3 regions of the Bacillus sp. FDAARGOS_235 genome follow, and region 2 is predicted to be linked to each of the others. Evidence: riboswitches for the same ligand, from Rfam matches in the RefSeq annotation. Region 2 holds a riboswitch; each other region holds the start of a gene.
What was found. A riboswitch is a leader RNA that binds a small molecule or an ion and turns the genes downstream of it on or off. The one in region 2 is predicted to bind magnesium.
Positions count from the first base shown of each region.

Region 1: linked by a shared signal. The riboswitch ahead of mgtA (magnesium-translocating P-type ATPase) and the one ahead of A6J74_RS08870 (P-type ATPase actuator domain-containing protein) in region 2 are both predicted to bind magnesium.
Region 3: linked by a shared signal. The riboswitch ahead of mgtE (magnesium transporter) and the one ahead of A6J74_RS08870 (P-type ATPase actuator domain-containing protein) in region 2 are both predicted to bind magnesium.

Region 1 is NZ_CP020437.2:4,159,681-4,169,939, forward strand. Features, by position in the region: gene A6J74_RS23770 (DUF3894 domain-containing protein) at 81-320, shown strand; gene prli42 (stressosome-associated protein Prli42) at 393-485, opposite strand; gene A6J74_RS23780 (GNAT family N-acetyltransferase) at 673-1,218, shown strand; gene A6J74_RS23785 (tripeptidase T) at 1,346-2,464, shown strand; gene A6J74_RS23790 (hypothetical protein) at 2,511-2,711, opposite strand; gene A6J74_RS23795 (DNA polymerase IV) at 2,853-4,091, shown strand; gene A6J74_RS23800 (MgtC/SapB family protein) at 4,133-4,834, opposite strand; gene mgtA (magnesium-translocating P-type ATPase) at 4,959-7,664, opposite strand; M-box (ykoK) riboswitch at 7,997-8,164, opposite strand; gene A6J74_RS23810 (DUF3932 family protein) at 8,360-8,611, opposite strand; gene rnz (ribonuclease Z) at 8,801-9,724, shown strand.
Region 2 is NZ_CP020437.2:1,418,049-1,428,307, forward strand. Features, by position in the region: gene A6J74_RS08855 (DUF7507 domain-containing protein) at 1-1,202, shown strand, start outside; gene A6J74_RS08860 (FbpB family small basic protein) at 1,270-1,410, opposite strand; gene A6J74_RS08865 (5'-3' exonuclease) at 1,740-2,606, opposite strand; gene A6J74_RS08870 (P-type ATPase actuator domain-containing protein) at 2,739-3,464, opposite strand; M-box (ykoK) riboswitch at 3,809-3,974, opposite strand; gene A6J74_RS08875 (DUF350 domain-containing protein) at 4,136-4,522, opposite strand; gene A6J74_RS08880 (glutathionylspermidine synthase family protein) at 4,519-5,754, opposite strand; gene A6J74_RS08885 (hypothetical protein) at 5,758-6,069, opposite strand; partial or broken gene A6J74_RS30390 (RNA-guided endonuclease InsQ/TnpB family protein) at 6,823-7,952, shown strand; gene A6J74_RS08900 (hypothetical protein) at 8,101-8,550, shown strand; RNA gene ssrS (6S RNA) at 8,605-8,788, opposite strand; RNA gene ssrS (6S RNA) at 8,810-8,993, opposite strand; gene A6J74_RS08915 (sulfurtransferase) at 9,110-9,943, opposite strand; gene A6J74_RS08920 (YpbS family protein) at 9,946-10,218, opposite strand; gene A6J74_RS08925 (GNAT family N-acetyltransferase) at 10,249-10,259, opposite strand, start outside.
Region 3 is NZ_CP020437.2:1,141,049-1,151,307, forward strand. Features, by position in the region: gene A6J74_RS07455 (WD40/YVTN/BNR-like repeat-containing protein) at 1-16, opposite strand, end outside; partial or broken gene A6J74_RS30650 (DUF4878 domain-containing protein) at 280-369, shown strand; gene A6J74_RS07465 (cation diffusion facilitator family transporter) at 551-1,444, opposite strand; gene A6J74_RS07470 (phosphodiester glycosidase family protein) at 2,304-3,401, opposite strand; gene mgtE (magnesium transporter) at 3,562-4,890, opposite strand; M-box (ykoK) riboswitch at 5,168-5,335, opposite strand; M-box (ykoK) riboswitch at 5,858-6,034, shown strand; gene A6J74_RS07480 (FtsW/RodA/SpoVE family cell cycle protein) at 6,222-7,349, shown strand; gene A6J74_RS07485 (helix-turn-helix domain-containing protein) at 8,213-8,533, shown strand; gene A6J74_RS07495 (zinc dependent phospholipase C family protein) at 8,813-10,213, opposite strand.

The DNA of each region.
Region 1 (10,259 bases), 2.5 Mb from region 2:
GAAAGATAAAGTGAAACTTTAATCAGTGCGAGGTTATTCCCCGTTAATGCGGGATAAAAATAGGTAAAGGGGTTGCTCATATGTACTTGAATCCAAAAATTTCGTATATGCAGTTTTTTATTGGCTTTCTATTTGTGATTACATTCATATTGGCAACTTTTAATATATGCTCTTACGTTGTAGCGATTGTATTGATGGCATTACTTAATCTTACTTTTGTTATTGGGGCGTTTCAACACAAACAGTACACGAGTTTTGTGATAGCGTTAGTAATGGCATTTTCCTTTAGTATTGTAGCGGTTGTGCTTTATATAAAATAAACCATCTCGATGTCGAGATGGTTTATTTTATTATGTGTAAAACGTAAAAAAAGGACGAACACATCGCCCTTTTTACCAAAACATACTTGCGCCAGCAAGTAATGTTGTTACAAGCATAGAAATTAGCATGATATAAACCATAACTTTTTGAGCTTTTTTATGCATCGTTAAACCTCCTTGCAAATCAGTACACCTTCATTGTAACGAGAAATGAAACTGTGGACAAGGGGAGAGAAAGGACAAATTTCGGGAAGGGGTTGCAAAATATAACAGGAAATTTAAGTATGCATAGAGAATATATTAAAAGATAGATTGTGAGTTTTTGTTTTGCAAGCTGAGGAATGGAGATACGATGATGAAAATATATGAGACAGGCCGCTTACATTTAAGGGAAATCGATGAGTCGTATGCTGAAAAAATTCTTCAATATTACGACAGAAATCGTGAATTTTTAAAAGCTTGGGAAGAGTATAGACCGGAGGATTTTTTTACGTTAGATTATCAAAAGAAAAAGCTACAAAAGGATAGAAAAGAGTTTACAGAAGGTAAGATCATTAGGCTATGGATTTTTAAAAAAGGTGATGACACGAAAATAATTGGCTGTATTTCATTTAATTTAATCGTTCGTGGTATTTATCAATCTTGTGTACTCAGTTATAAATTAGATAAGGAAGAGTTAAATAAAGGTTATACGACAGAAGCGCTTAGAAAAGCAATTGCAGTTGCTTTTGAGGAATTTCATTTACATCGTATAGAAGCACCAATTATGCCGCGTAATTTAGCATCTATACAAGTAGTGACGAAAATAGGCTTCCAGTATGAGGGGGTATCTAGGAAGATGTTAATGGTAAATGGAGTGTGGGAAGATCATATGCGCTGGGTATTGTTAAATGAGTAATCGAAAGCAGATGGTTATCTAGACATATAAACCGTCTGTTTTTTGTCTTGTATTTCGAAACTTTTGCGGAATTCTGTTATAATTAGTAGTGTTACATACATAATGGTAGTGCAGGAGGCGCAGTCTTATGATTAATCAAGAACGTTTAGTAAATGAATTTATGGAATTAGTACAAGTAGATTCTGAAACGAAATTTGAAGCAGAAATCTGCAAAGTATTAACAAAGAAATTTACAGATTTAGGTGTAGAAGTATTTGAAGATGACACAATGTCTGTAACTGGTCATGGTGCAGGTAACTTAATTTGTACTTTACCAGCAACAAAAGATGGCGTGGATACAATTTACTTTACTTCTCATATGGATACAGTAGTTCCTGGTAATGGAATTAAGCCTTCTATTAAAGATGGATATATCGTATCAGATGGTACTACAATTTTAGGTGCGGATGATAAAGCAGGATTAGCGTCAATGTTTGAAGCAATTCGTGTGTTAAAAGAGAAAAATATTCCTCATGGTAAAATTGAATTTATTATTACAGTTGGAGAAGAATCTGGACTTGTTGGTGCAAAAGCATTAGACCGTGAGCGCATTACAGCGAAATATGGTTACGCATTAGATAGCGATGGAAAAGTTGGTGAAATCGTTGTTGCAGCTCCAACACAAGCGAAAGTGAACGCAATTATTCGCGGGAAAACAGCTCATGCTGGTGTAGCACCAGAAAAAGGTGTATCTGCAATTACGATCGCAGCGAAAGCAATTGCGAAGATGCCACTTGGTCGTATTGATTCTGAAACGACTGCAAATATTGGACGTTTTGAAGGTGGTACACAAACAAATATCGTTTGTGATCATGTACAAATCTTTGCAGAGGCTCGTTCTTTAATCAACGAGAAAATGGAAGAACAAGTTGCGAAAATGAAAGAAGCATTTGAAACAACTGCAAAAGATATGGGTGGTCAAGCAGACGTTGAAATAAACGTTATGTACCCAGGATTTAAATTTGCTGATGGCGACCACGTTGTAGAAGTTGCAAAACGTGCAGCTGAAAAAATTGGTCGCACACCTTCTCTTCACCAAAGTGGTGGCGGAAGTGATGCAAACGTAATTGCAGGACACGGTATTCCAACAGTTAACTTAGCGGTTGGTTATGAAGAAATTCATACAACAAACGAGAAGATTCCTGTTGAAGAATTAGTGAAAACAGCAGAATTAGTTGTTGCAATTATTGAAGAAGTAGCGAAGTAATAAAATAAAAAAGACGTGTGAACCAATTATGGTTTACACGTCTTTTTTATTTTGATTCAACTGCTTTCACTAGGCGGATAAACCAATATAAGAAAATCCATGGCAGTATATAAGTTGTTACGATACTTAGTAAACGAGGGAGGAGTCCAGCTGTATTAATATTAAAAATGGGGAGTAGTAAGTAATTAATTAAGAGGATTAATATAATAATGAGAAAGGTAGAGTTAAGTTTACTATTAGATTTCATAATAAGTCACTCATTTTACAATAATATCCATATTTCGTATTAAGTATAGCAAAAATAAGGATAAAAAGAATAAGTAATTATTATATTGTACATGAATTTGGTATAATGAAGGAACAAATGTTCTTTTGAGGGGGGAGTACTATGCGAGAAATGTATCCGAAAAATGGCCGTGTTATTTTACATGTGGATATGAATTGTTTTTTCGCATCTGTTGAAATTGCTCATGATTCATCATTACAAGGAAAGCCATTAGCGGTTGCTGGAAATGAAAAAGAGAGAAAAGGAATTATTATAACGTGTAGTTATGAGGCGAGAGAATATGGAATACGTACGACGATGCCTCTTTGGGAAGCGAAAAGGTTATGCCCACAATTAGTTGTAAGGCATCCAAATTTTACATTATATCGTGAAGCTTCATTTCAAATGTTTCAAATCCTTTCCCGTTTTACAGAAAAGATACAACCAGTCTCTATAGATGAAGGATATTTAGATATTACAGATTGCTATGCACTCGGTTCGCCTCTTGAAATAGCAAAGATGATTCAACAAGCGTTGTTAACAGAGTTACAGCTTCCGTGTAGTATTGGAATTGCTCCAAATCTTTTTCTAGCAAAGACCGCTTCAGATATGAAAAAGCCACTTGGTATTACTGTACTTCGAAAACGTGATATTCCAGAATTGATTTGGCCACTTCCAGTTGGAGCCATGCATGGAATTGGTGAGAAAACAGCTGAAAAATTAAATGATATTCATATACAGACAATTGAACAATTGGCAAAGGGAGACGAGCATATCATTCGCGCTAAAATTGGAAAGCACGGTGTTGATTTACAAAGGCGTGCAAAAGGTATGGATGATAGAGAAGTTGATCCGAGTCAAATGGGACAGCATAAAAGTGTCGGTAATTCGACGACCTTTTCAAAGGATATGGATGAAGAGAAAGAGTTACTTGATATGTTAGAACGTTTATCAAAATCAGTGAGTAAAAGATTACAAAAGCGAACTCTTGTCAGCTATAATATTCAAATTATGATTAAATACCATGATAGGCGAACGGTAACACGGAGTAAGCAATTGAAAAATGCAATTTGGGAAGAACGCGATATTTTTCAAGCAGCATCCCGTTTATGGAAGCAACATTGGGACGGTGATTCCGTTCGTTTATTAGGTGTTACAGCTACTGAAATAGAGTGGAAGACAGAATCGGTGAAACAATTAGATTTGTTTTCATTTGAAGAGGATGCGAAAAAAGAACCACTACTTGCTGTCATTGATCAAATTAATGATAAGTATGGAACACCGCTTTTACAACGAGGTAGTCAACTACTACGTAAGCAAGAGAAGTCGTTTCAACAAAAGTTAGAAAATAAGTTTATGTAGAAGGTGTCATGAAGTAGTAAATAGCATGACACCTTTCATATTTAACTTGCTTCTAAATCTAAAGAAGTCCTCCACCCAGCAGCAGTAACGCCAGATTCTAATAACATTCTACTTACTATTTTTTCAATTAAGATAGCCGCATTTGTCTTGCAATGTAATGTAGCCTGTATACAGACTTTTTGCTTAGAATCTACATCTTCACTATATAACTCTTTTAAACCGAGACCTTCTGTACTTACCATGTGCATGAGTAAAAAACGAATATGTGCTTCATTTTCTTCGGAACAAGTAAGAGAAAGGAAGTAGTTTGTTTGTTCAGGTGATTCTTCTTTTGATTTTTTATTCATAAAGAGAGCGATCGGGCGAAGTAGTATATTTGCTAGTAAAACGCCGGCTGCACCTAATATAGCTGCAAGGAGAAAACCAGCGCCTGTAAGAGTACCGACAGCAGCAGCACACCATAAAGTAGCCGCAGTATTTAATCCTCTAATACTAAAACCGTCACGGATAATCACACCGCCTCCTAAAAAGCCAATCCCACTAACAACTTGAGCAGCAATACGTGAGGGGCTAGCATCATGATCAAGCATGACGGATAATAAAACAAATATACAGGCACCAAGTGATACGAGAGCATTTGTCCGTAAACCGGCCATCCGGTGTCTCCATTGCCTTTCCATTCCGATGCAAGCACCTATAATAATTGCGATAAATAATCTTAATACAATGTCATACCATACCATCATGGTCACCTCCATACATATAAGTACGTGTGATGTTTTTAAGAATGAGTGGGGAGTACCACTCATTCTCGTTTTTATCCCGCTATTTGCGGGCAGTAAGACCCCCACTGATTAAAGTTTCACTTTATAACCAGCTATGAAACTTTTTAATATAAACTTTTTTCAGGAATTGTGTTAAGAAAGCATAGCCTAATAGTATTCCTACTAGCCAAGGGAAATAGCTAAGTGGTAATGCTTGTAAACCAACAGCCGCACCAAGTGGTGAGAATGGAATATAAATTCCGATTGCCATAATACAAGCGGTTAATAACAGTACCGGTGCTGATGCAGTACTTTGAATGAATGGAATCTTCTGTGTTCTTATCATGTGAACGATTAAAGTTTGTGTGAGCAGTCCAACGACAAACCAACCAGATTGGAATAATGATTGTTCGCTAGGTGTATTTGCACCGAAGACATTCCACATGACTACGTATGTGATAATATCAAATATGGAACTAATTGGGCCGATACAAATAATGAAGTTCCGTAAGTTTGCAGTATCCCATTTTCTCGGTTTTTCTAAAAATTCTTTATCCATTTTGTCCCATGGAATAGACAGCTGTGAAATATCGTAAAGCAAGTTTTGAATTAAAAGGTGAATGGCAAGCATCGGTAAAAAGGGAATGAAAGCACTGGCCACTAACACACTAAATACATTTCCAAAGTTAGAGCTAGCCGTCATTTTAATATATTTTAAAATATTTCCGAACGTAGTGCGTCCTTCTAAAATACCCGCTTCTAATATAGTTAAACTTTTTTCAAGTAGAATAATATCGGAAGACTCTTTTGCGATATCAGTTGCAGTATCAACAGATATTCCAACGTCAGCATCACGTAATGCTACGGCATCGTTAATACCATCCCCCATATAACCTACTGTATGACCGTTCCCTTGTAAGGCACGAATAATGCGAGATTTTTGCATTGGATTTATTTTTGCGAACACTGTTGTTTCTTCGGCTAGTTTTGCTAATGCTTTATCTGGTAAAGAATCGATCTCGTAGCCAAGGATAGGCTCACCAATATCCAATCCAACTTCTTTACAAACTTTTTTTGTAACAATTTCATTATCACCAGTTAAAATTTTTACTTGTACACCATGTTTCTGTAATGCTTGAATAGCAACAGATGCAGATGGTTTCGGTGGATCTAAAAAGCCAATATATCCAGCGAGAATCATATTAGTTTCATCTTTTACCGCGTACTCTTTATCATTTATTTTTCTATTTTTTTTATAAGCTACAGCAATTACACGCATACCTTCGCCATTCAATGTCTCACTTAGTTGTTTGACATTTGAGCGCATTTCCTCGGTAAGTTGAACAATCTTTCCGTTTGATTCAGTGTAGTTACAAATGGATAAAATTTCTTCCACGGCACCTTTACAAACCATTGTATGTTCACCTGAGATGTCTTTGACGATGACGGACATGCGACGGCGGGCAAAATCAAATGGAATTTCATCTAGTTTTTGAAACGTTGAAGGGTCGAACATTTGTTTTTCTTCTGTATGCTCAATAACAGCTTTATCTATTAAATTTTTCAATCCAGTTTGATAGAAGCTATTTAAATATGCAAACTGTAATACACGATTGCATGGATTACCAGTAGGATCTAAATGTCTAACAAGAACAACTTTATCCTCTGTCAATGTCCCAGTTTTATCTGTACAAAGAATGTTCATCGCGCCTAAGTTTTGAATAGAATTTAGCTGTTTTACAATAACTTTTTGCTTAGACATGTTCACAGCACCTTTAGCTAAATTAGCAGTTACAATCATTGGTAACATTTCAGGTGTAAGACCAACTGCAATAGCGATAGCGAAGAAGAAAGCTTCTTGCCAATCACCTTTTGTGAATCCATTAATGAGAAGGACAATGGGCGCCATAATAAGCATGAATGTAATTAAGAGCCAGCTTACTTTGTTTACACCTTTATCAAAGCTTGTTTCTGCGCGCTTCCCGATTACTTTATTCGCTAAAGAGCCGAAATACGTATCGGTACTTGTTGAAACGACAACAGCTTTTGCGCTACCACTTACAATATTCGTACCCATAAAGCAAAGGTTTTCCATATCGAGTGGATTGAAATTTTTTTTCATATTTTTTGGTAAGATATGCTTGTTTTCTGTATGGTAGCAGTTTTCGTATTTTTCTACAGGAAGTGCTTCCCCGGTTAATGAAGACTGATTAACAAATAAATCTTTAGCCGATAAAATACGCACATCAGCTGGAACGATGTCACCGGCTGAAAGTGAAATAATATCGCCAGGTACAAGTTCTTCAATTGGAATTTCTATTGTATAATTTCGATTTAAATTCGTTACGTTTTTTGTTTCGTGTACAAATCCATCTATTCTAAAGACGCTCGCGGTTGTTCGAACCATCGCCTTTAATTTATCCGCGGCTTTTTGAGAGCGGAATTCTTGTAAAAAGCGAATCGCTGAACTTAGAAGTACCATTACAGATACGACAATTGTTCCTTGCATGTCATCTGTGAAAAAAGAGAGCGCTCCAAGAGCTAATAAAACAAAAATAAATGGATTTTTAAATGCCAGCAGAAATTGAATGTACCACGGCAATGTTTTATTATGAGCAATTTCGTTCGGACCATATAAAGAAAGTCTACGGGACGCTTCTTGTTTAGAGAGTCCATTTTCTGTAGTTTCTAGAAGTTTTAATGCAGAGTTTATATCTTGTGTTGCAACTTCCACTAATACTTTGTTATTTGTTTGCATGCTATCTTGATCGTAAGCATGCTTTGTTTCTTGTCTTTGAAAATTAAACATCGGTAGTTCCTCCTCTGGCATGAAGGAGGAAACAAACTGTTACTCGACTATTTAAAATTAGGAGGAACAGCTTCTTTCCTACCTACATGATGAAATATTAACGTAAAACATATGGGTATCTGGGCCGAATCATCACTTGCCACTGTTCCTCACCTCCGTCCAATTTAATAGTTTCTGAATATGCTATGTTTGTTTCATAGTCAGGTGCATAAAGACATAAAAAAGACCTTTACTCACAACGAGTAAAGGTCTGAATTCACAGTTAAAAAACGTCCACACGAAAGCCTGTTAGTAAACATAGCTAAAAACAGTTTTTGTGTATGACAAAATACATGCACCTCTCCCTCGTTGAGTTTTAGCACTGTATAGCATAGGTACTGAAACCAGCTACGTTAAAAAAGGCCTTCATTCCGACCTTTCCTGTTGACCCATTGGCGTCTCTCGACATTTTTGGGCAGCAGCGTTTCTCTATACAGGAGCCTCACCTAACAGAGACCATATTCAATTACATGTTGAATGTTAGCACTGTAAAATCGTAGTGTCAATATCTTTTTAATCTGTTTTTTTGAAAAATCAAATAGATTTATGAAGGGTATATAGTATGAAATAAGTTGTATTTTTTGAGAATAAGTTGGAAAAATAAAAAATAATGAATATAAATAAAAAGCACTCATTACAGTGCTTTTTATAATAGATTATGAGATTGTAGGATTTTCAAAAATAACAATTTCTGAGTTATTTGTTGTTGAAACGCGTTGTGCGTAATATGTTAAAGCTGAAGAAATATATGTTGGTAATGTCTCATTTGTATGTGATGTTGTATATTCATGGATTAATTCTTTTAAAGTCGTCCATTCTAATTGTGCTGGGTGATCAGACACGAAAGAACTTACCCAGCGATCAAATGAAGATGAAAAATCAGTTTGTAAACGAAATACTTCTTTCATAATAAAACGCTCCCTTAAAATGTAGTACAATCATTTTACCACAAAACACGAACGATAGCTAAATTTTTTGAGTATAACGTTCGTGTTATATAGTTGTCTAGATGATTGGTTATGTAAATTCAATTTGCCATTTGAAATAACATTCCGTAAGATGAAAGATAGATTATATAAAGAGCTGGAGGAAAGAAAGTGGAATTTGTATTTTTAGGAACTGGTGCAGGTGTTCCTTCAAAAGGAAGGAATGTTTCAGCAATTGCTTTGCAGTTGTTAGAAGAACGAGGACAGACTTGGTTATTTGACTGTGGCGAGGCGACGCAACATCAAATACTACATACGTCTGTACGTCCACGCCGCATTGAGAAAATATTTATTACGCATTTACATGGCGATCATATTTTTGGATTGCCGGGTTTATTGGGTAGCCGTTCGTTTCAAGGTGGAACAACAAAATTAACAGTGTACGGACCAAAAGGAATTAAACAATTTATTGAAGTGGCATTATCAGTAAGTACGACACATGTGAAATATCCACTTGAAATCGTTGAGATAACAGAAGAAGGTACTGTGTTTGAAGATAATGAGTTTTATGTAGAAACGAAAAAATTGTCACATGGCATTGAATGTTTTGGATATCGTATTGTAGAGAAAGATATACAAGGTGTTCTTTTAGTCGATAAATTGCTCGAAATGGGAGTGAAACCAGGGCCAATCTTTAAGCGTTTAAAAGATGGAGAAGTAGTTGAATTAGAGAATGGTACGATACTAAATGGAAAAGATTTTATCGGTCCGCCTCAAAAGGGAAGAATTATTACCATTTTAGGTGATACACGATATTGCGAAGCGAGTAGAGAGCTAGCACAAAATGCTGATGTACTTGTTCATGAAGCAACTTTTGCGGCAGACGATGAACAACAAGCGCATGATTATTTTCATTCCACATCTAAGCAAGCTGCGAGCATTGCACTTCATGCAAATGCGAAACGATTAATATTAACTCACATTAGTTCTCGTTATCAAGGAGATACATATAAGGAATTATTGAAAGAGGCACGAGAGTTATTTCCTAATACAGAAATAGCGACAGATTTAAAATCATTTCCAGTAGAAAAATAATGATTTTTGAAAAAATGGTAACATTAGGTTACCATTTTTTTATGTCTAAAAAATTTTAAAAATAAAACTGTTATTATTTTATACTTAAACTTGGATGATACAGAAACTTAGAATGGTTTGAATATATAGGATAAAAATACGTAATAATGATTATTTAGAAAAACTGTTATATAAGTCAGATGACATACAAGTAATACAAATAGCAGAAAGGGACTTTTATTCAGAACTTTTAAAATTCAACAAAAGTAAGCGTTTTATAAAAAACAAGCTATAATGAGGGCAGATTACAATTTATTATAAGTCACATGCATATTAGTCATTGTCGTAACAAGTGAAGTTGACTAAAACATGAGAGAGTAATATGGAGATTATAATAGGAAAGATATCATTATTTGTACTAAGTCTTTTTTACTTTTTAGCTAAACGGTATGATTAGCTAGTGTAGCTGTTGCAAGTGGTTTAGTAGAAGCTTTTTTAATAATAAGTTGGTGGGGATTTAATTGGTATACCACTCTTTAAAAGAGTTCAGAACATC
Region 2 (10,259 bases):
ACCTTCTTGTCAGAGACACCTTACCAATAGATACGACTTTTGTTGTTGGTAGTGTTACGATTAACGGAATCAATCAGCCTAATGAGAATCCTGAAAATGGTATTACATTAGGTAATCTTGCTCCTAATGAATCTGTTATTATTACGTTCCAAGTGACAATATCTTCTTCTACTCTTCAATCTACAATTAATAATAATGCTTCTGTTTCCTATACCGTTATCATCGATCCAACAAAACCACCTATTACAATTACAAAACAAACAAATACCGTTACAACGACAGTCATTGATCCGATGGTTCGCATTGAAAAAACAGCAGACAAATCTATCGCCGTTATAGGAGATATCATTACATTCACATTAGCGGTATTTAATCACTCCCCAATCCCGACAATCAGTACTTCTGTTATAGACAGTATTCCAGCTGGTACAACATTTATAGAAAACAGTGTAACAATTAACGGTACTCCAGTTCCAAATGTTCGTCCAGACACTGGTATTAATATTGGTTCTTTATCTGCAGATACAGTAGCAACTATAACATTTCAAGTTCTCGTAACTTCTATTCCTTCAAACAGTACAATTATAAATTCTGCAATAGTTACCGCTGCTTTTCAATTGACACCACAGGATCCAATTATTACTTTCATTGTTAATTCAAATATTGTTCGTATACCAGTTCAATTTGCAACTGCAACAGTCACGAAAAATGCTTCCGTCAGCTCAGCTTATTTAAATCAATATTTTGATTACACGGTGCGTATTACGAACACTTCCGAGATTTCACTTTCAAATATCTCGTTACAAGACACCATTCCAGCAGGTTTACAATTTATAAACGGCACTGTCTTCATTAATGGGGAACGCTCGCCATTAGCGAACCCGAATATCGGTTTCCTAGTCGCTACTAATTTGGAACCGAACGAAACAATTATCGTGTTATTCACAGTACAAGTGATAAGTCCACCTATTCATAATGAATTTAAAAACACAGCAAACGTTTCTTTACAACTTCAAATCTCGCCTACCGATCCACCAATTACAGTAACCGTTACAAGTAACGAAAACATCGTCACCTTTATTCCAGAAAATCCAGATGACACACTACCAAATTTTAATTGTTTCTTTGACGGTGAACGTTTCATACGCATTACTCCTCGAAATATACGAAATTACTTTTGGACTTGGATTTGGTGGCGTTAATCAAAAAAGAAAAAGCTTGTAGTTCGGATAATATCCAAACTACAAGCTTTTTTCATAAACAAAATTATCAATTGCTAGCAGCACTATATGCTACATGTCGTTTCTCAATCCGTTCTTCAATTTCTTTCATATTCTCTTTATTAGTTAGTAGGGATTGTTTATTTTCTATTAATAATTGTTTAAAGGATTTTCTCACTTTTTTTCGCATGTTTATTTTCCTCCTTGGGGGATGGTTTATATAAAAGATAACTTGAAACTTTAATCAATGAAAGGATGTACCCTCACTAATTATTAGCCTACATCAATCGGGCCTTTACAGGGAGTTACTCTTCCATCATCACTCTTTATTCAGCGATAATATTGATATAGAAGTCCCACCGCCCGTTAATGCGGGATAAGGATTTATCTGTGTAGACTTATAATAATTGATTGTTGTGAAATCCATTTGAACTTCACATGAAAATTCCGTTTATTTTCTGACAACTTTGTGAACAAAAAAAGAAAGACCGATTCATTCTAAATCGGTCTTTCTAGTATTTATAACATGTTTATTAACATTTCAGGTCTTCCCCAATTCATTTCGTTACATACAAAGCGTAGTTTTTCTTCGTCCATTGTGTGTAACCCTTCTTCTAACGAACATGAAATTGGAACTTCACAATGAATTTGCGCTAATTGTAAAGAGATATTTAAATTCTCTAAATCACTTTCAATTTTTGTACGCTGCGCTTTCGTTAATGATGCTATATTTTCTAGTACTGCCGATACTGTGCCGTATTCTTGAATAAGCTTATACGCTGTTTTTTCACCAATACCTTTTACGCCTGGATAGTTATCACTCGTATCTCCCATGAAAGCTTTCGCATGGACAATTTGCCAAGGTTCTACACCTTTCTCTTCCATGATTTTTTCCGGTGTGTAATACTCGTAATTTCCAATTCCTTTACGAAGAAGCATAACTGTAACATTCGTATCAACAAGTTGAAGTAAATCTGTATCACCTGTCAAAACATAAACTTCTGCTTCATTGCAATATTGTTTTGCAAGCGTACCAATACAATCATCCGCTTCATAACCTTTCATGCCTATTACAGGCATAGATAATTTCGCAGTCATTTCTTGCACTAAATCAAATTGCGGAATTAATTCTTCTGGCGGTGCTGCACGATTTGCTTTATAATTCGAGAAAGATTCCGTTCTAAATGTCGTACTTCCCATATCCCAGCACGTTACAATGTGCGTTGGTTCGATTGCTTGTGTTGCTGTTAATAAATGCTTCATATAACCATGAATCCCGTTCGTCGGGGTACCATCTTGTCGTTTCATAAATTGTCCGTAGACACTTGTTGCGTAAAAAGCACGAAATAATAGTGCCATACCATCAACTAATAATACTTTTTTCATAATTCCTCTCCTACTAACAAAAAATAATAACCTCACGTTATCACGTAAGGTTATATAAATAGATTACCATTCTACGTTTTTTCAACTTTGTCTATTATACATTGTTTTTATATATTTAGCATCATTAACACATTAAGACGTTCTACTGCAACAAGTATGAAGTATTCCTGAATACGTATTTTTACCTGTTGAAACAACTACAGCCTTTGCATTTCCACCAATAATATTAGTACCTTTAAAACATACATTTTCAAGTTCAAGTGGATTATAGTCTTTCATCCGTTTTAATGGAATAAATCTTTTACGTTCAAGGTGGTAGCAACTTTCAAATTTCTCAACATTTGCATCGTTCCCTGTCAACACAGATTCATTTACCAATAAATCATTTGCATAAATGATACGTACATCTGCCGGTACTATATCACCTTCTGAAAGAAAAATCATATCTCCTGGTACAAGTTCTTGTACTGGTAACTTCATCATTTTCAGTTCGTTATTTAGCCCTGTACTACTAGCACATTCTACTCTAGACACAGTAATTGTTTCACATTGCAATTGATCACGCACATGTTGTTTTGAAAAACCTGGAATCATTCCACTTAACTTCATTATTACTTCTGCAATACGCGCTCTTTTTGAAGTCAATTCATTTCGACCGTATACTTGAATACGTTTTTGCGCCTCTTTCATAGATAATCCGTCTCTTGTTGTTTTAAAATACGCAAATACAGATTTTACATCTCTTGTTGCAATTTCAATTAATAAATCTTTATTTTTTTGAAGCATTGTTTGTTCTTTCATTGATTTTTTACTTTGTTTATATGACGTGTTACCCACAGTTTTGTTTACATATAACATATTATCGTCTCCTCCTTTACAACATAGGAAGAAACGCTTTGTTTCTCAATTTATCCACTTTACCGTGAAAGTGTCTAGCGCTTAATTATGTATATAAACGCTACATTATGATAAATATAGAGGGAGGAACAAGTCGTTTCCTGCCTACATCATATATTTTTGATTTGAAGTATATGGGTAACGGAACCGAGTCAGAATTTGACATGCTCCTCACCTCCTCGTTTATTTTTATAGTTTATATTATGAAATGACTCATAGATTGGTAACAAAAAAGACCCTTACTCATAAGAGAGCAAAGGTCATTGCATACACAAATAAACGATTCCTAATATAATTAGAAATCTACGGACCTCTCCCTCGCCGAGTTTTAGCACTGTATAGCATAGGTTCATTACCAGCTACGTTAAGAAAAACCTTAATTCGATCATTCCTGTTGACCCATTGGCGTCTCTCGACATTTTTGGGCAGTAGCATTTCTCTATACAGGAGCCTCACCTAACAGAGACTTATTTTAATTACATAGAAAATGTTACTCTTATTTAAAATAGATGTCAACACTTTGTATGGAAACTTTTCCTTATTACAGAAAAGCCCTCTCTGTTGTTAGCCTATTTTCTCATATATAGTACAAGTTAGCGAACGAAAAAAACTTACGTATAAAACGTAAGTTTTTAGTAAGTTACACAACCAGCAATTACAATACCAATTGAAAGTGATAAAAACATAAGAAACAGGCCGACTGCTTGATTATCTTCTTCAAGGCTTTTATTTATATTAAAGCGTGGTGTAAGCCACTCAGCTAAATAATAAACAATAATTTGGGCCAAAATACCAACCGCTCCCCACGAAACCATATCCAAAAGTGAAATGGAATTAGCGGCCGTTGAATATAAAACGATAGCTAGCCCGAGTACCCTTCCTCCAAGTACATAACTGACCGCTTTGTTACCCTGAGCCATTAACTTAAATTCTTTCACTTTCGTTGTCACTTCCATAAGGAACAAACCTATACATAAAAGTGCGAGTGATACTGCTAAATATAGTAAAAAATTAATCATTTATTTTCCCCCTTCTTAATACCTACTGGTAAATAATAAGATTCATTTCCTGTAATCTTTTCCCCAGCACGTATACCGATACTGCTCGCTTTTCCAGCGATTAAAAACGCCCCAAACACATACGATAGTTTCTCCACTCCTTTTTCAGTTTCCAAACATACAACTGGAAGCTCTATATACTTTTGAAATATCGGCAATGACGTTTTATATGTTTCATGTGCATTTCGAATCATAATATTCGTGTCTTTATCGCGAATTGTAATTGTGTCACCTTCCCTACCAAACGAAGGTTTTTGAACGAAAGAACCTTTTCCTAAAAATAAATCTGGTTCTAAATATGTAGGTAGCATATATTCTTTAACCCACTGTTGTTCCTCATTTGTATAAAAAGCCCCTTCTTCTGCTAATCCCCAAATAAGACACTGAATTGATTTTGGCTGAAGTAAAAAGGCAGACAAAGGATTTATAATAAAGAGATTTCCGTCTTTTACAAGTTGCAGCAGTTCCACACCTACCAAATCTCCTGTTTCAGGATCTTGATCCTCAATTAAATCTTCTATCGGATACGTTTGGCGATATAAAACATCAATCTTCGCCCCATCTTTATCAACTAGAGCATCTTTCGTAATTCTAAGTTCTGACATTGGCACTACTTTATTTTCAACATGGCATAACTGACTTAAATACATAGTCGTATTCCAATCCTCAATATGTTCATGATGTGCTGTAAAAACAACATTTGGATTGTCTAATCCCTTTGTCGCTTCCATTACAGCTTTCGTAACACCAGAAGATAGTAATCGTTCTTGATCCGAGTTTGGATCATCATAACCTAGGTTTTCACAAACTTTTCCATTCATTTGAAAGCATTCCATAATAAAAGTTGGTGTATCACTATTAAACTCAAGCATTTTAATTTGGTTATCAACCGTTATAACGAAATCAAATCGTGAAATAACAGATTCAGGAAATAATCCTATCATTCTAATGAATGATAAGCTCGCAGGAGGAAAACCAAGCTCAAGAAGCTGTTCGTCACTTAAATTTCGCAAAAGTCTAGCAGTCTTAAAAAATATTTTACCCATTCGTTCAGTCGCTAAGTGTAATTGTTCCAAAGTCTGATTTGTTATAGAAAAAACATGAAACAAACTATATTCACATTCATATAAATCCGACCAAAAATTCGGATATTTTAAATAAAATTCTTTTCGATCCCTTATGTATTGCGACATATTTTAGCCTCCAAATCCTCCCTTTGAACCGCTTCCAATTCCACCTTTAAATTCAGCAGACGATTGATACGATTTAAACGCCGATGAATTTTTAAAAGTGGATTTATTTTGATAGTATCGCCCACCATAGAAATAATGCCCACGATAACCTGAACTACTATCATCACACTGCCATACCCCAAGTTCATCATCCCAATCCCAATCAGAACAACTATTATCATTCGGTTTTGGGGGAAGATCTTGTGCGCAACCAAATAAAGTGCCAGTCATTAAAGACGTTACGACACCACCTACTAGCCATTTCGTTTTTGTCACCTTCGCACTCCCCTTTTTAAATTCTATTCCTATTATATAGGATGGCATGATAAAGTAGAAGAAAAAGGAAGAAGAGGGTAACTAACTGTTACGATTTATTTAACCGATTATAACCAATGTTAATTAAATATATCAGTAAGCCCTGCTAGTCAAGTGATTGGCTAGTAGTGAGGGTTAACTGCGGGCAATCCCTAAAGCTGATTGAACTACAACGTGGCTAGAAATAGCGAGCGTGAATGTCGCGAAAGCAGAAAAAATCAATCAGATGATGCAAGGTTAAATCCTAAACATTAGAACAATGGGTCTTCCGCCTCGAATCATCTAAGTCAAAAGTGATAAGATGAACGTTCAACGACTATCTCGTATAACTGACGAGAGTACATCACAAGCCTATGGTGCTGGAAAAATCCTCTATCCCTAAAGAGATAAACATATAGTCTGCGCTCATGTGAAAACATGAGAAGTTCATAAGAGAACTGGCTAAGGAATTGCGCCCTTAGTTGAACGAGATAAATTTAATTAAATCTATCAAACCTCATTGAATATATCGAACATACGTACTATTGTAGGTTCAATGAGATAAGAATAATAATGAAATTTTTACGAGTTAGTCAAGTATCAGAATTAACAGGTTTGCATCCGAGTAGTCTTACGAGAATGCTGGTGGAACACGCTACTATTCAGAGGAATCCATCTTTCATTATCTAAAAGATGAGTGTCCGAATAATCGCACAGTAAAGGAATAGGCTTCTGATGATATTGGCGAAGAAAGTCAGACTAATTCCAACGCCTGAACAAGAAAAAGTGCTTAGAAACCATGCTGGCGCTGCAAGATTCGCTTATAACTATTGTAAAAGAATGAGTGATAGATACTATAAGCTATTTGGAAAATCTGTTTCACAGTTAGCTTTACAGAAACGATTTACAAAGATCAAGAAGTGAAAGAGATATGAGTGGTTAAATGACATCAACGCACAAGTTCCTAAACAGGCTTCAAAAGATTTTGATACGGCGAGGAAAAATTCGTTCAAAAAGTACAAAAATGGTTTTCACACTTCTTATAAATCTAAAAAGATTTAATCCAGGGATTTTATGCCAATTATGAAAGACTGATTATAGGAAAAAAAGTAGTTCATATTCAGTCTATTGGAGAAGTGAAAACAAGCCAACAACTACCAAGGAACAAAAAAACATCAAATCCAAGAGTTACCTTTGATGGTCGTCACTGGTGGATTTGTGTAGGGTTTGAAGAATCCTTTGAATTCCAAGAACTAACCCATGAGTCGATTGGTGTGGATGTTGGTTTAAAAGAGCTTTTTGTAGCTTCTAATGGTATGAAAGAACGAAATATAAACAAAGATGCTAAGGTTAAAAAACTTTTGAAAAGGAAAAAGTCAGCACAAAGAGATATGTCTAGGAGATTTAAAAATGGTGTAAAAATTCAGTCTGCCGGATATGAAAAAGCGAAAGCTGAGCACCTGCGGTTATCTAGGAAAATTACGAATATCCGAAATAACCATATCCATCAAGCAACAGCTACATTGGTGAAAACCAAACCAATGAGGATTGTTGTGGAAGACTTATCTATCTCAAACCTGTTAAAAAACAAAAAACTATCGAAGGCACTTTCCTTTCAAAAATTAAACTTCTTCTTTCAATGTTTGTCATACAAGTGCGAGAAGTATGGCATTGAGTATGTAAAAGCTGATAAATGGTTCGCTTCAAGCAAGATTTGCTCATGTTGCGGAGTTAAATACGACCATTCAGTTCAACCAGAAGGACAGTGGAGTTTAAAGATTCGTGAGTGGCGTTGTGTTCCATGCAATAGCCATCACGATAGGGATGTAAATGCTTCGATAAATTTATCAAGATGGGTAAAATAAATGCTTGATAATAGGAGGTAACGATACTGCCTCGTGTGGAGTGTTACACCCCTCGTCCCTTCGGGGTTGCGAGAACACGATGAAGCACTAACTTGTGTAAATTTGATTGAATTATATAGATTTAGTTAAGTTTATCGTATCGGATAAAATGCGCTTAGAATATCGACTTAATGATGAAACGAAGGGGTATCCTGCTTTATGGAACTACGCCAATATTTCTAATTCTGAAATTATCGCACGCATGACTTGTGAATATTTTATTAAAGAGAAAAATACTTATGTTGTTACTGCAACTTCGGTTGATCCAGACGGAACAGCAGTTATTTATATTCAAAAAGAAGTTTTCGCCAATGACCCTTCAGACCCTACATACTCCCACATCGGTTTTGAAATTAGAGAACTAAGTGAAACGAGTTCAAGCTTAGTAGATAGTCAAGATGTATGGAACTACGAAGAAATTTTACCATCTCTTCATTCAGATATTATATATATTCAGCGAGACGGCATGTCTATGGAATTCTCCTTGGATTCAAGAGAGATTGATGAAGACAGAAAGTGCTACATTTATTACGGAAACTTCACAGGTGAATCAAGATAATATTGATATATCTATGCAACAAAAAAACCTTACGTATAAAACGTAAGGTTTTTATATAGCCCCACATATGCCGTTCTCTCTAGATGTCCATAAACCTGCTCTCACAGGTGGATGCTCTCACAAATGTTTGTAACTTCCTTCTTAAAAAGATGGCATGTTAGCTACATTTAAATATTGAACTTCCATATTAAACTTATTGGTTTAAGACATGCATAAGCTACGTACACCGTAGGAATTTTATATAAGGTTAGTTGAAATAAGACCCCCCGCACGTGCCGCTCCTCGTAAATGTCCAAAAACCCGCTACTCGCAGGTGGATGCCCTCACAGTTACCGTACATCTTCCTCCACAAGGAAGGCTTGATGATGGTCGCTAAATATTGAGCTTCCGTATAACTAACATCGGTTTTAGACATAAATAAGTTACGTACACCGCAGGATGTATTATTTACTTGTCGTTATATTATCACATTGTTTCCAATGTGTAAAATACAAAGTTTTTCGAGCAACCTCTTGCTTGTGACCTTATTTTAATACAAATTATTTTTGCATGCAAGTGATTAATCTTCTTCTTTTGCAATTTGATTTTCTGGATAAGAAATCCAATCACTCCAGCTACCTGCATACAATTTAACATTTTGGAATCCAGCCAATTTTAACGTAATGATATTTGGACATGCCGTAACACCAGAACCACAATATACAATGGTTTCCTTATCTTTCGACAGATTTTGGAATCGTTCTTGTTGCTCAGCTTCATTCTTAAATTGTCCTGATTGCAACATTCCATCCTTCCAAAAATAGTTTGCTGCTGTCGGAATATGTCCTGCTTTATGATCGACAAGTTCCTCTACACCAGCATAACGTTTCGGCTCTCTTGAATCAATTAACGTAACATCTGCACCTGCCTGGATATTCTCTCTTACTGTTTCCATCGATACAAGCATATGATCTTGTATGTTTGTTTTGAATGTTTTTCGTATAACAACAGGAATTTCCGTTGTTGTCAGTAGTCCATTCTCTTTCCAAACCGGGAAACCACCATCTAATATATATACTTTCTCATGTCCTACATAGTTACATAGCCACCATAAACGAGCAGCATTTGCACCAGCTTGACTGTCATACGCAATTACTGTCGTATGTTCATCAATACCAACCTCCGAAAGCTTGTCCGCAAACTCTTCAATGCTTGGCAACGGATGGCGGCCACCATGTTCTGCTATAGGACTTGATAAATCTAAATTCAAATCAAAATATAACGCATGAGGAATATGTTCTTCTTCATACTTTTCTCTACCCCAATTAGGATTCGCTAAATCAAAACGACAATCGATTACACGGACGTTCTCATCTTCTATATGCTCACGTAACCATTCGACTGTAACTATCATCTTTAACGACCTTCTTTCTCTTGTAAACGACTTACATACTCCATAACCATTTCTTCTGTAACATATTTACGCTGTAAGGTAACACCATTTTTTGCAAGATCATTAATTTGCTTTGTTACAACATTAATGACATCAACCGAAAATTCTTTCCCATTTGACGCAAGAGATACGGCTGCTTCAATAGCTGCTTCACGCTGCGCATCTAATTGTAAACATGCTTTTACACTTTCATTTTGTTTACGAGAATGTGCTGTAATTGCTTTATGTACTTCCATCTTCTCTTCCCCCTAAATAAGTTATACGTTCTAATTCAATT
Region 3 (10,259 bases), 280 kb from region 2:
TAAATATAGAAACCACTCCTAATTACATGAATTACTAATATTAAGTATACTTTATTGTAAAGTAACAAAAAAGCTATTTAATCTTGCCGCCAAAAATACAATAGACATCCGTCTATGTAAATGGTAGATGTCTATTAAAGCCGTTTAAAAATTTAGTTGTTTCATAGACAATGGACTTTTGAGTGAATACTAAAGTTGCTTCATTTGAGAGCTAAATATTGAAAATGAACCCTCATATATTAATTCATTCCCCTCAATGATATTTATCTTTCAGATTTTGTTGATGCTTTGTATAAAAAAGATTCTAAAAAGGTAATTGTAATTGAATTAGAGAAAACATGCGAAGGTTGGGAAATTAGTAAATCATAGATAAAAACGTCCTATATTTTAATAGGACGTTTTTTCTTCTATAAATAATGTAGTTGAGATGTATTGTACTCATAACTATAAATGTTTTTTAATTATGGACATTATACAAGTCGACCAATTCTCCAATATCTAAAAAGGACGGTTTAACTACTTACTTATATCTATCTATAATTCACTAAACCTACTTCTCCTCATACCATGGGTTTAAATGAATTAGTACTTCATATATTTCTGGGTTCTGATTAATAATAGTAGTTTTTATATCCCTACAAATATCATGTCCTTGCTGGATGCTTAAATGTGCCGGAACACTAATTCTAATATCAATTAATACATAGTGACCATGATCACGTGCGCGCATTCTATCAATTCTTTTTACAAAAGGATGGGCCTGAATTACTCTCTTATATTCACTACATTTCTCGGTAGGAATACCACCTTCCATTAATATATATATTGCTTCTTTCCCCATACTAATCGCTAACTTTATTACGAAAAAGGAAACGATAATACCAGCTAAAGGATCCCCATAAGCTGCATATGGAATGGAATAGGTATTGTTTATCAAAGCAATACCTATTCCAATTACAGCTGCAATTGAGGCATAAACATCAGCAAGATGATCATAAGCAGTTGCTATAAGCCCGTTGCTTCTTGTTTTTCGACCAATTCGTATTGTGTATACATATAAAATTTGCTTCCATATTAATGAAATAATCGCTGCTATAAAAGCAATTATATGGGGTTCTGTCGCTGGTTCAAATAATGACTTTATTGATTCATAAACCATAAATAAAGCCACTAAAATTAAAATTACAGCTACAATTCCTGATGATATAACTTCTGCTTTACCATGTCCATAAGGATGATCTTCATCAGCTGGCTGGTTTGAAATTTTCATTGATCCCAATGAGGCTACGGATGCTACAACATCGGCAGCATTATGAATCCCATCGACTAATAATACCTGACTTTTGAAAAGTAAACCGACTATAATTTTGATGAGAGTCAGAAATATATTGCTAATTACACTAATCCATGCTGCCAATAAGGACGTTTTTTGGTTAGCATTCATAGTTATCCCCACCTTAACTTTACTCTTGTTTCAAAATATTATTGTTTAATTCAATTGTTTAGTTATAAGTCTATATCTCATCATTTTAATTTCTTTCATACATTACCAAATAATAAGTATGTGGGTCTATACAAACATTTTCTCCTATCAGTAAAGGTTAAAAGCATAACTTACTTTGTTCTTTTATCCTTATTTGTTATGAAGTGTAAAAAAGAGTGACACAAAATGCCATATGCCTTTTATTATTCCTTTTACGTTTAGTATTGGAGTTACTTTAACATCCTTAAAATAGTAATTATGATTGAATAAAAAGACGAGAGTTGGAAATTAGGAAATCATAGAAAAAACGATTTATAAGATGTAATATTGAACCTAAAATAATTAAAAATAAATAAGATATACTACACGATGACGCATGTTGTTTAACAATGTAGTTTTAAGGTGTATTATCCCTTTGCTTGATACACCTATTGTTTATGTTTTTTATCACCCTTTTATCATTACAAACATCAAAGCGACTAATGTGTTGCTTTGATGTTTGATGAAATGTCTTCAGGTATGATTTCTAATTCACTCTGCACATTAATCTTTACTCATCTGATCACAACAATTATTTTTACAGGTTGTCCATTTCACATAGCTGTAGCAAATACTATAAGATTAAAAGCATATAATTGAATATGAGTGTAAGCTGTATACATTATTTATCCTTCTTTTAACTTCTTGGAGATTTTCCATATGATTGAGTATCTCTATACGCTTTTCTTTAATGAATGTTAAATGATAAAACTTTCAATTTTATTACACTCTTTGTATGTTAGTTTTTAAACTTTAATTAAACCTTCATTTATTTAAGAATTTATAAATCAGTTGAAATATTTGCATCAAATTCATCTGATTTTTTAGTATCTATTTTTTCCCCATCTATTGTCACCCTTATTTCTTGTTTTTGGTTTGCTGTTACTATCCAAGCATTCGGTAAATAACGATCTTCATGGGATAATGTAGAAGGTGAATTTATAACCTTTCCTCCTAAATATAGCGTAGCAGAAGAACCTCCATCCATAGCCATTGCATTTATTGCTCCTTTTTCATATAGAATATCTTGACACTCTTTTAACGTAGCTCCTATGCTATGTGTCTGCCTACCGTCAATCACTAGAAACATTATTGTGCCATCTTCTTTTTGCGCCATAATACTTCGGGGAGCAGAGCCCCAACCACCGTCTCCTTCTGTAATCATTTTTTCTCCATTAACAATTAACTGTGGCATAAATCCTGCTGCTGAAACAACTTGTTTATCCAAAAGTTGTTGGGTAGAATAATTCCCTGTTATCATTTGTCCAAACTTTGTTAAGCCCGTAATAATTGTAGGGGTATTTTTATCTATATTTGTATCAATTGCTTTCCCATTTTCTATTACTATTCCAGTTGCAATATTTCCTCCACCCCTTCCTGTTTCATCGGCAAATCCACTTGCATTCACAGCAACAAGTGCATGATTACGTTTTGCCATTACGCTAATTTTTTCTCCTCTTTTATCGCCCTGTGTTCCTTGATGGCTAACAAGTTTAACATTGAAAGGGTTACTAATAGTGACTAATTTTCCTTCGAAAAGAAAGCGACTATCTTTGTTACTTTTAATCGTTTCTACGTCAATTTTTAATGGCTGATTTTTTAATTCTTCTAATCTTTTTCCTGCTATTTTTTTATAAATATTCTCATCACTATTTAACCATTTTGGATGATTAATTCTATCTTGTAATTTATCTAGTTCCTTTTGGGATAGGAATGTATATTTCGCATATTGTGGATGCTGAGAAGTTAGTATACTCCCAGCAATTGTTACACGAAAATCTCGGCCATAGTTAGTACCAAATAATATTCCTATGCCAATAAGCATGAAAATAGAAAGAAGGAGCAAAATTCGTTTGAAGATTTTTCTTAGATGTTTCATAGTTTTATCCTCCGGCATTAATTACATTCAATGAATCCTTTAAAATATTATTTACCTAAAGACAAAAGTGTTTGTTCTCCTTATTCCCGAGTTCCCCACTATGTCTTAGCAAGCAAGGCAAAATACTTATTCTACATTTCGTATTTATTTCAGTGTATATTTACAAATTTAATAACGTTTTTGCAACCAAGAAATATATTACTAATCCTGTTCCGTCAACAAATGTTGTAATAAATGGACCAGAAACGACTGCAGGATCTAATTTAAATTTTCTCAAAATTAAAGGTAAAACAGCTGCGACAAGCGAAGCCCAAATAACAATAAATAATAAAGTGATTGCTACAACTTGTGCAACTTCTGTTCCAACCCCTAACATATAAGCACGAATGAGCCCAGCTACCCCAAGTGCAAGTCCGAGAAGCATACCAATTGCAAATTCCTTTTTCATTACACGGAAAATGTCTTTAAATTTCACCTCTCCAATACCGATTGCACGAGTAATTGTTGCTACAACCTGTGTTCCTGTATTCCCTCCAGTACCTACTAATAATGGAACAAAGAAAGCAAGGGCAACTACTGTTTCAATTTCGTCTTCAAAATACTTTAGTACTGTACCTGTATATGCCTCAGCAACAAAAAGAAGCAATAACCATGGTAGGCGTTTAAAGAAAATGCTCCAAATACTAGATTCAAAGTAAGATTGATTTAATGGTTCACTTCCACCTAACTTTTGGATATCTTCTGTAGCCTCTGCTTCCATAACATTCATTACGTCATCAAATGTTATAATACCAATCATTTCATTATTTGCTGTTGTTACGGGTATTGCTGCTAAATTATAATTCAGTAGCTTTTTTACAACTTCTTGCTGATCAACCTCAGCAGGTACTGAAATCACCTCTCGAATCATGATATTAGATAATATCTCTTCATCTGCTGCTAGTAATAATTCATGTATGGAAACGATTCCCTTAAGATAACCATGACTATCAAGAACATAAATATAAGAAATTGATTCTACATTTTCAGAATGTTCCCTAATGTACTTCAATGTCATTTTTACTGACCAATTCCCTCTAACTGCAACATAATCACTTGTGACAAGACTTCCTGCCGTTTCAGGTTTGAAAGCCATTAACTTTTTTACATTATGTTTTGTAATTTTATTTAGATACGCCATTAATTGAGCTTGTTTTTCCGGATGAACCGCTAGAAGTAGATCTACTGTTTCATCAATCGGTTGTAAATTTAGTAATTTTTTAGCTTTGTTTTCAGATAAGTGAATTAAGATATTATATTTTTCTTCTATACTCAAATGTTGAAGAATTTTTGAGCTTTTTAATACAGGAATCTTATCTAGTAATATGACTTGATCTTCAATTGAAAACCGTTTTATTTCTTGCGCAACATCATACGACGGATGACGTAAAACTTTATCTGCATCCAAATCATTTTGGGTTACAAGTAATTCATTTAATAATTTCTTCATGTTAACTCCTCCTCATATTGCTAAGGGAGACTCTAGAGTTTCATGAGTGGTTTTGTATTATTTTACCTGTCTAAATTTTGATTAGAGCATTAATAGTTACATTGCAATCAATTTATTATTTAGAACTACCTCCTTTTTGAATATAGACAAGATAAAAATAAATAACATTAAACAAAAAAAACCTTACTCAAAAAGGAGTAAAGGTTTTTTTACAATACAAATAAATGATTATTAAGACAGCTCTGCAAAAATCCCAGAGGTGTCTTTCTATCAAATCGTATACCACTCCCTCGTTGAGTTTTAGCACTGTATAGCATAGGTTTTTATAACCAGCTACATTAAAAAGGGCCTTAATCCGACCGTTCCTGTTGACCCATTGGCGTCTCTCGACATTTTTGGGCAGCAGCGTTTCTCTATACAGGAGCCTCACCTAACAAAGATTATTGAATTACTTCAAAATTTAAACCAGAATTTAATATTTGTCAACTAACTTTCGATTTGATTCATAAAAAATTCTTTTTTAGAGAAATGTAATTAGATTCTATTACAAATTTGAAATTCTGCTTAAAAGATATAAAATTTAAATACAATTAGTTCGAAAAAAAGTTATAAAACATATGAAATTTCGTATAAGAAACTTATTGTTTATAATTAATTTGTAACTTTATAGCAGAAGTTGCATCATTAATCATACCGTACTTCAAAAGAACATTCTTCAAAAAATCTTATTTTATGATTAAAATCTTCTTTACTGTTTATCAAATTTATATGGTTAAACTACTTAATCAAATTATACATTCCAAATCGCAAATATGTATCTATATGAGACAATTAAATACAATTTCTCAAATCATTTCTCAAAGATTTATAAAGCAATAAAGAATATAAAGTTAGCAATACGTTTACTTGACAAGCAAAAAAAAAGTATTTATGCTGGCTACACGAAACTAACACATAAAATTTATATTGCTAAACCTGTTAGGTGAGGCTCCTATACAAACACAGGCTATTGCCCAAAAATGTCGAAAGACGCCAATGGGTAGAACAGGAATTGTCGGATTAAGGCTCTTCTTAAGATAGCTAAGTAATGAATTTCCATTACTTTACGTTGTATAGTGCCAAAGCTCTACTAGGGGGAGAAAAGCTTTATTTAGTCATGCCATTTTGAAATCCCCCTAGTATGTAACTAGGGGGATTTTTACGTAAGAAAACAGGGTGTAAGCGATAGGATCTCTCAAAACAAAAATACTATTTATTAATTGGTGAGAACAAGATTCTATTCATTAGCAAATGTAATATTAAGTGTTAATGTAAATCAGGAGGATATAAAAATGAAAAAAATATTAAAACTCGATTATCTATTGCTCCTCCCTCTATTCATAACATGTACTTTAGGTATTATCATGATGTATAGCGCGAGCTCCATTGTAGCTGTTCAACATTACGGCTATAACAGTAGGCACTTTGTCGATTCTCAATTAACAAAGCTATTTTTAGGAACAATTGGGCTAATAGTTTGTGCTATTCTCCCATATGAAATATGGAAAAAACGAATAGTCTCAACCTGTATTATGATTGGGGGAATTTTTTTGTTAATTATGGTTTTATGGAAAGGAAAGGTCGTAAATAATGCTCAATCTTGGATCTTTGGAATACAGCCAGCTGAATTTCTTAAATTAGGAACAATACTTGTAACAGCCCGTTTTTTTGCATTGCGACAAGGACCAGTTAAACAAACTTGGTTTGGGGGCGGAAAACTTTTATTTTTTTTAGCTACAATTTTTTTCCTAATCTATAAACAGCCAAACTTAGGATCTGCTCTTTTAATATTAGGTATAGGTTGTAGCATATTTCTTTGCTCGGGAATAAATATAAATCTATTAATTAAAAGAACTATACTCGGTTCTATTTTTTGGTTACCTATTTTATATTTTTTGATTCAATTTAGTTTGTCAGAAGTTCAAAAGACACGTATTACTACGATTCTCAATCCCTTTGTTGATGCACAAGGGAATGGATATCAGCTTGTAAATTCTTTTATTGCCATTGGCTCAGGAGGAATTATTGGACGTGGATTCGGAAATAGCATTCAAAAAACTGGTTATCTCCCAGAACCACATACTGATTTTATAATGGCAATCGTTTCTGAAGAATTAGGATTTATTGGTGTATTCATTATAATGACCGGAGTATTAGCTATAGTTCTTCGCTCACTAAAAATTGCACAGCTATGTGAAGATCCCTTTGGAAGTTTTATAGCAATTGGTATAGGCTGTATGATTGGTATGCAATCTGTTGTTAATTTAGGCGGTATTACGGGAATACTTCCTCTTACGGGTACCCCATTTCCATTTGTAAGTTTTGGTGGAAGTTCTTTAATGGTTAATTTAATAGCAATAGGAATACTACTTAATATTTCAATTTTCAATAAAATTAAGTTTGATAATCATAATATATAATTATCAATATAAGATTCTATTTTTAATGGATGAATTCTTTCTCGTTTTGGACAGACTGATTCCGTAAATCAATCTGTTGTTTTTTCATTAGAATTATTGCTAAACAATAAAATAAACACAGTAAAAAAAATATAACATTGTAAAAATCCGTGGCAAGGGATGAAGCATTCATAATGGCTGAGAAAATATATATATAATTGGCTGGTCTCAATTCTTAAAATTCTTTTTATTATATAGATAAGCATAAAAATATTAGGAAATTAATAGTAATATATATCAGATAGAAATTATTAAATCAAAAGAAAAAGCAATCATTGAAAATATAAAGCATTAAAGACAAGGCAAAAGATACACGAAGCAAAGAATACGGATGCAAAAAATGAATCAATTTACGTATAGAGTACATTTAAAATACAGTTTTCAAGAGAAAACATTTAAGTAAAGCTTTACTACAGATTGGCGGGCAACCTGTAACAGACGAAACACCTCCTATTGTTAGAATGCCTACAAAAGCAAATAAAACCTGTTGTTTGGATTTATTTTCCTTTCATTTAGTTATTGCACTAGTAATTTATTCCATTTCAAAGATAGTGATGGCTACTATCATTCTTCTAGGAATACAGAATTATTAATGCATTCATTTTTGGATATTTATCAGTTCCAAGTTAACAATTCTAAATAAAATTACCCTTTAGGAAATTAAAGTGGAATGATATTTGCCAACAGGAAATTTTGCTAAGAAAGGACAGGGAATAAGACTATTGGTAGAGCTTTTACTGGAATTAATTGTGAGATTAACGTAAATTGCAAGAGTACGCTCGTAAAATTATGATATATATAAATCAAATCGGAGTGAATACGATATGAGAGCGGTCGCGAAAAAAGTAAAAATAATACGTTTGCAGGATGAATATTGTAAAAATTGTAAATATCAAACGGATGTAGAACAGTATTGTATTGAACAATGCGACATAGGAAAAAAACTTATTACGCTGGGTAAAAAAGAATTTAGAAAGAGATCGACAAAAGTAAAATCGATAGAAGAAACATGGGATGAAAAGTGCAAACAAGCAATAATTTTATATAATCAAGGAGTAAATTATCCAGATATTGCAAAGGAAATGGGGTGCCACGTGAGTAATTTGTATAAAGAGCTCAAAAAACGTGGATGGTTACAAATGTAAAATCATGAAATAAATCCCCAAACAAGTTATACGATTGGAACATCCTTTGTATTTGATATGAACTGTATACTTGCTTATTTTCAGCAATTACAAAACAAACTATTTCATTTATATGTTCTAATTTTTGATTATCTAAAATTGGTATTTCACACCTTCTCATTTTTGAGGAAGAAGTCTTCTTTCGGAAAACGATAAAATTTTAACATTAAATTTCTGGGTTATAATTTCTAAAAAGAAAAACACCCGTTCTGATTAAGGACGAGTGTTTTTCTTTTTAGGTTATCTGACAGGGATAAACTTCCATGAGCTAGGTTTTTGTTTTTTTTCACCTAGTACAATCCAATTTTTCTTTGCATTTATATTCTCATAATTTAATGGATAGTCATCTGTAAAAATATTATATTCTGTAGGATTATCCAGGTTAATTTTAATTTTAAAATCAGCTAAACTATCAGATTTTTGAGCAAGGTGAATCCAACTAGAATAATTGGACCAATTTAAATATTGGAATTGGTCGTAATTTGAGTGCTTCATGCGAAGGTATATACTCTCTCCGTGGTGTAGCTTTGCATCATTTTCTTTGTAGAATTCAAACTCTATAGGTGTACCAAATAAAGCATTGTTTTCTTTATTTGCAAGTGTGACATAATCGTAACGATTTGCTAAATACCATTCAAAAGTTAGACCTTGATAAGGAGATTCACTTGGTACGATATAATAGTTTTTCCCTGCTTCTATGACATTTCCTTCAATATCATAGATTAATGCAGTCTCTATACTTGGAGCTTTCACATTTTTAGTAAAAGTTTTAAACCAAAGATTTAAGAAACCTGCTGTATTACGCTGAGCTTCTCCTAAGCTCCGCTGCACAGCTGGGGTAACCATTTCTTGCCACAATTGTGCCTTACCACTATTATAATACTTAAATGTTTTATCATTAGTAATATTTTGGATTTCAGGTTTAGCTACTCGAGCTACATAATCAATCCATTCTTCAGGTGTAGATAGAGAATTGTTATAATTCCCTCCAGTATTGACTGCAAATTGATTTTGAATGGTTGTAACATAATTTTCAAAGTAGCTATGATATTTTATAGCTCTCGTATCAATTGCGGTAAAATTTGCTGCATGCATAGGTTGAGTAGCATCTGTAAAGTAGTGCGTGGCTACTCCTAAGTAATAGAAAGCTTTTTCATAGTCCTTATTTCGTAAATGTTCTCCAGATTCATAAAAGTATTTCTTACCTTGTGTAAGAGCCGTTGGATTTGTTTCTCCTCTATAATTTTCTTTAGTATCAGGATCATAAAAATGAGATTTCCATCCGCCTTTAAAAACGCCACCTATTCCTGTACCACCATCGTTAAACTCTGCATTATAATCTGCATCATATAATCCTTTAGAAAATAAATCTTTATATTGTGGATAATTTAAAAAGTCCACAGCCTGCTTATTTGCTTCAATATTAGATTCTGTTTTCATAATTTCAATAGCTTGTTTTGCAATCCATAAATGTGTACTTTTATCAGAATGATACGGAGCTTCTGCAGACCATCTTGCAGTAATAGGATCATTCTCATTTAAATCAATTTGATCGAGATGAGCATAGCTACTTTGAGGACATACTCCTAAAATAGTTAAAGCCACTCCAGCTATACATAGTGTTGATACGATTTTTTTCATTTTATATTCCTTTCTAAATATAAAGATTCTTATGCGGATATTCATC